Regions from separate parts of the Enterococcus sp. AZ126 genome, predicted to be linked through region 2. Evidence: predicted binding sites of a transcription regulator. Region 2 holds the regulator's gene; each other region holds the start of a gene.
The links. Region 2 encodes LexA, which represses DNA repair genes until DNA is damaged. Its sites were predicted from a motif close to CNAACANNTGTTNG; they were not measured.
Positions count from the first base shown of each region.

Region 1 (2,211 bases), on a different contig from region 2:
CGACACTCTATTATAACTTAATTAGTCTGTTCCACAAAAACCTATTTTTAACTAAAAAGGTAAACTTGACTAAAATAGTTAACGGCCAAGATTAAGTGATAGCAATAACCAATCAGATTTTTAGCAAATCTCACCTTCTGCTTGTAGAATGATGGTAAGTTATTCTACAGATAGGAGGGTTTCGTATGTGCGGAAGGTTTTTGCTAGATCCAACAGACACTAAAGAGATCGAGGAGATTATCAGGAAAATTGAAGCAAAGAACCTGGAGATCAAGACCGGAGAAATATTTCCAACGAACACAGTCCCTTTACTAGTCGGAACGTCTGATCAAGATATCGGTGTTGAAGCGATGGCTTGGGGATTTCATGGATTTAAAAAGTCTCAATCGATCATAAACGCTCGATCAGAGACAGTCACTGAAAAGAAAATGTTTGCTAAAGCATTTAGTAGTACTCGTTGTGTCTTTCCCACTTCTGGATTTTATGAATGGGACCAGGAGAAAAGAAAATTTCTCTTCAGGAAAAAAGATTCTGAACTCCTTTATATAGCAGGATTTTATAAGAAATTTGAAGATGGAAACAGAAGTATCATTTTGACTACTGCAGCTAATAAATCAATTGCAGAGATACATAATCGTATGCCAGTCATTTTAGAAAAAGATACGATCGATAGATGGCTGTTTGATGATAAGTTTGCAGAAAGCTATTTAAAGGAGCCAATGCCTATGTTAATCAATACTCCAGCTTAAAGTAGTAAAAGACTTATGCCCCATGCATAAGTTTTTTTTGCTTGTGGCACGCTATCTCATGCTAGACAAAAAGAACAAATGTTCGTATAATTATAGAACAATGTCGGTTTAAAAAAGGTGAGGTAAATGAAATTTGACTATAGCAAAGAGCCTAGTAGAGATATCCTCTGTATCGATTGTAAATCATTTTATGCGAGCATCGAATGTGTAGAACGTGGCTTACACCCTCTTAAAACAATGTTAATTGTAATGAGTGGTACAGAAAATTCAGGTGGACTAGTTTTAGCTGCTTCTCCCCTGGCCAAAAAGGTATTGGGAATTTCTAATGTCACGAGATCAAATGAAGTTCCATACCATAAGGATTTATTGATTGTGCCACCAAGAATGACACTGTACATGCAAAAAAATGTTGAGATCAATCAAATATACAAATCATTTGTTGCTGACGAGGATCATTCTGTATTTAGTGTCGATGAATCATTTCTTGATGTGACCAACTCACTAAAACTTTTTAAATGTGATAGTGCTTATGAAATTGCAAAGCTAATACAACTAATGGTAAAAGAACAAACAGGAATCTATGTCACTGTGGGAATTGGGTCTAATCCATTATTGGCCAAGTTAGCCCTGGATAATGGAGCAAAGCATAGCAAGGATTTTATCGCTGAATGGCGTTATGAGGATGTGCAAGATAAAGTATGGGGAATCAGCCCAATGACAGAGTTTTGCGGTATTGGACACCGGACAGTAAAGCGACTTAATTGGTTAGGTATTAGGAATATTAAGGAGATTGCTGAAGCTGATCTCTATCGGCTAAAAAGAGAATTTGGGGTAATGGGCCTGCAGTTGTATGCACATTCCTGGGGAATCGATCGTAGCTTTTTAGGACAAAAAAAGACAGATGCTAAAATGGATAAATCGATTGGTAATAGCCAGGTACTCCCAAGAGACTATACAAGACAAAACCAGCTGGAGCTAGTGCTGCGAGAAATAGCTGATCAAGTGGCTTCTCGCCTCCGTAGCAGCCATTTAAAAACTGCATGTATATCTTTATCTGTGGGCTATTCAAAAGGCTATATTGATAGTCAGGGACGTTCTGGATGGCGGAAACAGATGAAGATCCCCCACTCTAATAACACTAAAGTTTTGTCAGAGTACATTATTGGATTGTTCCGAATCGAATATAACGGTCAGGACGTTCGACACGTTGGAGTTTCTTATTCAAAATTAGTTCAAACGGATACGCTTCAGCTGGATTTATTTTCAGATCCGGATCAGGAAGTAAATGAGCAGCGTTTGGATTTTTTGATCGATACTATTCGTAAAAAATATGGGTTTAAATCATTGATACATGCTTCTTCCCTCTTGGAAGGTGCAACGGCAGTATCGAGATCAGGGCTTGTGGCAGGTCACGCAGGTGGCAACGTGGGGGTGAGTTCATGAGTAAAAAAACAAGAAAAGA
Region 1 covers NZ_JBIOSB010000002.1:61,070-63,280, forward strand. The annotation lists gene IGI43_RS16405 (SOS response-associated peptidase) at 186-749, shown strand; gene IGI43_RS16410 (Y-family DNA polymerase) at 876-2,192, shown strand; gene IGI43_RS16415 (hypothetical protein) at 2,189-2,211, shown strand, end outside.
Region 1: IGI43_RS16410 (Y-family DNA polymerase) is a predicted target of LexA. The motif match lies at 821-834, and genes of this name have one in related genera.

Region 2 (2,211 bases):
ACTTCTGGATGCCCAGGCGTTTTACTATCCCATTGACGGAAACTTTTTAGATCATCCATTGTTACACCGTAACCTGCTAAGTGAAGCAAGCTATAAAGCATTGCTGAACCGTGACCAGCAGAAAGAATGAAACGATCTCTATCTACCCAATTTGTTGACGTTTTTGGGTTTACTTTCAAATGCTTTGTCCAAAGTGCGTATGCCATGGGCGCTGCACCCATTGGCAATCCAGGATGTCCTGAGTTTGCTTTTTGAACTGCTTCGATACTTAAGGTACGAATTGTATTGACGCCTAACTGATCAGTGTTATCGAACAAAAAAATCATCTCCTATTTAGGTTTTTTTTACCTTTATTAACTACATTTTATCGTATTTCGTTTATGAAAGCAATTACTTTTAGTAAAAAAAACTAAAATTATTTTCTATCGTGTAATCCTTTTTCTTTTTGAATCTCTTTCAGTTTCTCTGGTGTCACATCATTTCCTTCAGGATCAACCACTTTCATTCCTTCGATATGGTGACGCATTCCACCGCGAAAAGCAGCTAGATACTCTTGACGAAGTACTTTTTGCTCTTCTTTTTCTTTCTCAGTCAATTCATTTTCTTTCGCTTTCTTAGCAAGTTCATTAATCCGACTCATTTTTTCTGATGATAACATCTATCTTTACCTCCTTATTTTAAGTGATAACACCTATAATTAAACAAGTTTGCTTTACATATCTATCTTATAAGATGAATACCAAAAATACAACTATATTCGCACTTAAAATACGAAACGAAGTCAGTTAATGTTAGAAAAATCAATTTCTGATCATGCTTCTTTTTGATCAAATTTTTTTAGATACTTGATCCTCTCAAAAAACACGAACGCTTGTTTGATTCCTACCTAAAACTATGGTACACTAAAAATATAAATCGAAAGAAGGTGCGGGTTGTGGTGAAACGTACAGACACAAGACAAATCGAAGTATTAAAATATATATATGAACAAGTTGAGCTAAAAGGCTATCCCCCTACTGTTAGAGAAATCGGAAAAGCAGTTGACCTCTCTTCAACATCGACTGTTCATGGACATCTAGCTCGTTTAGAAAAAAAAGGACTGATTTTACGTGATCCGACTAAGCCAAGAGCGATTGAATTGACTGCTGATGGCTTAGAAAGAATTGGTGTGAGGCCTACAGTCATTCCCATGCTTGGTGTCGTTACAGCGGGTGAACCTATCTTAGCTGTAGAAGAAGCATCTGATTTTTTCCCTCTGCCACCAGATCTAGTAGCAGAAGAAAATGCTTTGTTCATGCTGACTATCAGAGGTGAAAGTATGATCAATGCTGGTATTCTAGACGGTGATCAAGTTATTGTCCGTAAACAAAGCGCTGCATCAAATGGCGATATCGTTATTGCGATGACAGACGAAGATGAAGCGACATGTAAACGATTCTTTAAAGAGGCAGAACATATTCGTTTACAACCTGAAAATGATGCATTAGACCCAATTATCTTGAAAAACGTTAGTATTTTAGGTAAAGTTGTCGGATTATACCGCAATCATATTTAGATAAATAAAAAAACATACTGATGAGAGTATGTTTTTTTGTTCGTTCTTCGTTTAAATCAAACACGTTTATTAATCATCCACAACAACTTTGCGTTGGTATGTCTCAAACTGATAGGCATAGCTATTTTTTTCGTCTTGTTCTCCTGTGCTTAAATTGATCAGTGTCCAATCATCCCAATTCACAGAAGTAAATTTCGTATCACCTTCAAATGAATGATGGATAACTGTCCGATACAATACATCGCAAAAAGGTAAAAAATCTTCGTATACCGCTGAGCCACCTGCAATAAAGGTAATGCCTGAAAAAGTTTTGGCATAATCAAGAACCTCATCTACCGTATGGAATATAAGGACTCCCTCTGCATGAAATGCTTTGTCTCTAGTTAAGACAATCGTTTGACGATTTGGTAACGGTCGCCCCCCCATCCCCTCAAAGGTTTTTCGTCCCATAACGATGGTGTTGTCTTCAGTCATTTGTTTAAAAAATTTCAAATCATTTGGCAAATGCCAAGGTAATCGATTTTCTTTCCCGATCGTCCCTTGCTCATCTTGTGCCCATATGGCTGCTAACATTAAAGAGCTCCTTTCAAATTAAACGGCTATTGGCGCCTTGATTGCAGGATGCGGATCGTATCCCTCGATTACAATATCATCCA
Region 2 covers NZ_JBIOSB010000001.1:278,695-280,905, forward strand. The annotation lists gene tkt (transketolase) at 1-317, opposite strand, end outside; gene IGI43_RS01315 (DUF896 family protein) at 416-658, opposite strand; gene lexA (transcriptional repressor LexA) at 926-1,555, shown strand; gene IGI43_RS01325 (dihydrofolate reductase) at 1,625-2,128, opposite strand; gene IGI43_RS01330 (thymidylate synthase) at 2,147-2,211, opposite strand, start outside.

Region 3 (2,211 bases), 620 kb from region 2:
AGATTATGCACTTCGTCTACTAAAAAAACATTTTCTTTTGGTTCTGTCTGCTCTTCAAAAAAACGCCTTAAGTAAACAACTGGATCAAATAAGTAATTATAGTCGCAAATCACTAAATCACACCACAAACTAACATCTAAAGACAATTCAAAAGGACATAAGCTGTGTTTACGAGCATAAATCTCAATAATCTCACGGGTAAACTGATTTTCATTATTTAGTAAATCCCATAATCCTTCATTCAAACGATCATAATAACCATTGGCAAAAGGACAAGCTTCTGGCGTACAATTGCGTTCTGTTAAGAAACAAATTTTATCTTTCGCAGTTAAAGTGACACTCTTTAGCTGTAGCTCCTTATTTTTCATCGCTTCCACAGCATCTTCAGCTACTTGACGCGTGATCGTTTTAGCCGTCAGGTAAAAAGCACGTTCTGCTTTTTCTTCCCCAATAGCTTTTAGTGTGGGAAATAGGGTCGAAATCGTCTTCCCCGTTCCCGTTGGTGCTTCTACAAACAGTTTTTGATTACTTAAAATCGTTTTGTACACGGCAACCGATAGTTCTCTTTGACCAGCTCGATAATCGCCATACGGGAACGGTAATTTTTGTAATGATCGATTTCGAGTTTTACGCCAATTCGCTTTAAAAATCAGCCATTGTTCATATTTTTGTGTCAGATCATCAAAGAATATTTTTAGTTCATCTTTGGTATACTCTTTTTCCTGTCTCGTGATTTGTTCGGTCGTCGTCTGATAATAAGTCAATTGTAAAGTGATTTCATCTAAATCTTCTTGTTGGCAATAAATATGTCCATAACACATTACTTGATACCAATACATCTCTACTTGTTCTTCCAGCAAATCTGAAAATAAAGGTTCCGAAGTTTTGATTTCATCAATCACAGTTCTTTTTTTATCATCAATGAAAATACCGTCTGCGCGGCCTTCGATTATGTATGTTTGCTGATTTAATTCTATGTTGATAGCTAGTTTGATTTCTTTTTGATAATTTTCTCCAGCACTTTTCTGAAGCTTCCGATGGATTTTGGCTCCTTCTAACGCTGTATGTTCACTCGTGTGCCTAGCATCGATGCTCCCTCTTCTTAAAATAAATTCCACTAACCTGCGGACTGCGATTCTTTGCGTACTCTGCATGTTCGATCCCACCTATCCTCTCCTTATTATAGAACATACATTCGCAAAATAAAAGAGGGACTTGATAAACAATGATATCAGAAGGAACTACTTTACAAATGAAGGAGAATTCACAAAAATCGGCAAAACAATTTTCATGAATGTCACCCTCATTTCTCATAACCAAACGCCTCTATCTTGAATTATATATAAAACGTAATGATTTATTCAATCACTATTACTTCAATTTCAAAAGACAAATCAAGTAGAATAATCACTATTTATTTTGACATATTCATAACTTAAATCGCAACCGATCACCTCAAAATTTTCTGACCCTTGATTTAAATCAACGGTTAAATAAATGTCTTCATTTTCTTCAATGTATTTAGCAATTTTATTGATGTTTTGTTTTTCTTCATGGCTATTTGAAAAAATTGGATACTTACCATAAAAAATCTCTACTTTATTCTGATCAAAAATCAACCCTTTTGTTTTGCCAAGAGCCATCGCAATACGTCCCCAGTTAGGATCATGTCCAAACAACGCTGTCTTTACCAAAGGTGAATTGATGATCGATTTGCCCGCGTTTTTTGCTTGTTCTTTACTTTCAGCATTTTTAACGGTGACGAACATTGTCTTAGTCGCACCTTCCGCATCTTTTACAACATCCAATGCTAAATCTTTACAGATTTGATTCAACGCAGTTTCGAATGCTTTTTTTTCAACTGTATAATGACCACTAGCTAAAAACGCTACAGTATCACTAGTACTGGTATCCGTATCGATGCTGATCGTATTGAAAGATTGGTCAACTGAATTTTTCAACAGAGGATAAATTTCTTTTTTCTCTATTTTGGCATCTGTCAATATGTAAGCCAACATCGTCGCCATGTTTGGCTCAATCATTCCCGACCCTTTCACGATCCCTAAAATCGTCGCCTCACCAACTTTTAGACTTCGAACTTTAATTCGTTGATCTGTCGTCAAAATAGCATGAGCAAAATCTTCATAGTTTTCTTTCAACTCGATCGTTTCTACATCTAAAAATTCTTCAATCATTGCGATGGGTAATTGT
Region 3 covers NZ_JBIOSB010000001.1:902,308-904,518, forward strand. The annotation lists gene IGI43_RS04470 (ATP-dependent DNA helicase) at 1-1,154, opposite strand, end outside; gene argJ (bifunctional glutamate N-acetyltransferase/amino-acid acetyltransferase ArgJ) at 1,395-2,211, opposite strand, start outside.
Region 3: IGI43_RS04470 (ATP-dependent DNA helicase) is a predicted target of LexA. The motif match lies at 1,185-1,198, and genes of this name have one in related genera.

Region 4 (2,211 bases), 960 kb from region 2:
GCAGCTGGCGGATTTCCTAAGCCAATATCTTCATAAGCGATCACCATTAAACGACGGCAAATGATTGGTAGGTCACCTGCTTCAACTAACCGTGCAAGATAATGAAGTGCTGCATCAACATCACTACCACGGATTGATTTTTGAAAGGCTGAAATCACATCATAATGGGCGTCACCATTTTTATCATGAGTAAGTGCTTTACGCTGTACACATTCTTCGATGATTGAAAGAGTGATCACAACTTCTTTTTCCTTATCCTCGGGAGTTGATTTTACAGCCAATTCTAGTCCATTCAAAGCACTGCGCAAGTCACCATTTGTTGCTCGAGATAGATGCTGTAGTGCTTTTTCTTCTAAAATTACTGGGAATTCTCCTAATCCGCGCTGTGAATCAGACAAAGCTACTTTAATCGCTTCTTGAATATCTAATTCAGTTAATGGCTTGACTTCAAAAATTTGTGTTCGACTTCTGATGGCTGGATTAATCGTAATATAGGGATTCTCAGTGGTTGCTCCAATCATAATGATCCGACCGCTCTCAAGATGAGGAAGCAGGAAATCTTGTTTTGTTTTATCCAAGCGATGAACTTCATCTAATAATAAAATCACTGTACCACTCATTTTAGCTTCTTCTGCGACAATTTGCAGATCTTTTTTTGTATCCGTTGCTGCATTCAGTAAGCGAAAAGCATAATTCGTCGAACCAGCAATTGCGCTGGCAATACTTGTTTTACCAGTACCAGGCGGACCATATAAGATCATGGAAGAAAGCATCTTGGCTTCCACCATCCGACGAATGATTTTCCCAGGACCAACAAGATGCTGTTGTCCAACGACTTCATCTAAATTACGTGGTCGCATACGATAGGCTAAAGGTTTTTGCATCGTTGAACCTCCTTAATATAAAAGCGTAGCGAGCTCGTTTAGCCTTGACAGAAAAATAGGAGAGTGGCGTTTTAAGCCGCAAGCCAATTTTATCTTTTTTCCGAAAGGCAAGCTTTCAAAGCCAGCTAAAAAATTCTTTATAGAGTGATTATACCACAAAGAACGTACGTTTGTATTTAAGCTTGTTTAGTCTATTAGAGTAGGAAGAAAATATGAATTTATCTTGCGAATCGTTTGTTATTTCAATGGATAATAGGCCTAGATTCGTGTATGATAGAAAGTGGTGAAAATAATGGATGATACGATAAATTTTTTTAATACACAGTCAACTGAAGAAATTGCTCAGTTTTTATTAGGGATGTATTTAGAGCATGAGACTGAATCTGGTACACTCGCAGGATATATTGTCGATACAGAAGCATATCTAGGACCGGAGGATGAAGCGGCTCATAGTTTTGGATTGAGAGATACGCCGCGTTTAAAAGCAATGTATGAAAAGCCAGGTACGATTTATTTATATACAATGCACACGCACTTGATTTTAAATATGGTAACGCAAGAAAAAGGGAAACCACAAGGGGTCATGATTCGGGCTGTCGAACCTATTAAAGGAATCGCAAAAATGGAAGAAAATCGCAAAGGACGCAATGGACTTGATTTGACTAATGGTCCAGGGAAACTTGTTGCAGCTCTTGGAATCAAGCGAGATTTATACGGTCAATCGATTTTTAATAGTTCATTGCGAATTGTTCCGGAAAAAAGAAAAATACCAAAGAAAATCATTGCACTTCCTCGAATTGGCATCCCAAATAAAGGCATCTGGACGGATTTACCTTTAAGATATGTGGTTTCAGGGAATCCCTACATTTCCAAGCAAAGAAGAAGTGATATCGATAAACAGGCTTTTGGCTGGAAGGAAGAAAATAGATGAAAAAAGATACTATGTTGACCTATTTAGATCAACAAATCACTAAAAAGATCACAGAATACGATGTAGCACTTGACTGGAATACCAGAAATCATTCCATCGAAGTAATTTTCCGTTTATTTGCAGAAAATAAGCTGAACGAACAAATCGATGATGCTACGGGGACGATCTCTGAAGAGGAGATCATTGAATTTGAAGACGGCGTTTTATTTTATAATCCTGAGAAATCTCCTGTGGATGAAAATGATTATTTAGCTGTTATTCCTTATGAAGGAAAAAAAGGAATCAAACAATCGGTATTAGATGGGTTTGTCGAATATTTAAACGAAGTGTTAGCAGAAGGTCAAAGTGATTTATTAGACTTTTTAACGGACGACGAGCAAGAAGTTTTTGAACTGA
Region 4 covers NZ_JBIOSB010000001.1:1,238,356-1,240,566, reverse strand. The annotation lists gene IGI43_RS05980 (replication-associated recombination protein A) at 1-884, opposite strand, end outside; gene IGI43_RS05975 (DNA-3-methyladenine glycosylase) at 1,177-1,815, shown strand; gene IGI43_RS05970 (DUF3013 family protein) at 1,812-2,211, shown strand, end outside.
Region 4: IGI43_RS05980 (replication-associated recombination protein A) is a predicted target of LexA. The motif match lies at 1,044-1,057, and genes of this name have one in related genera.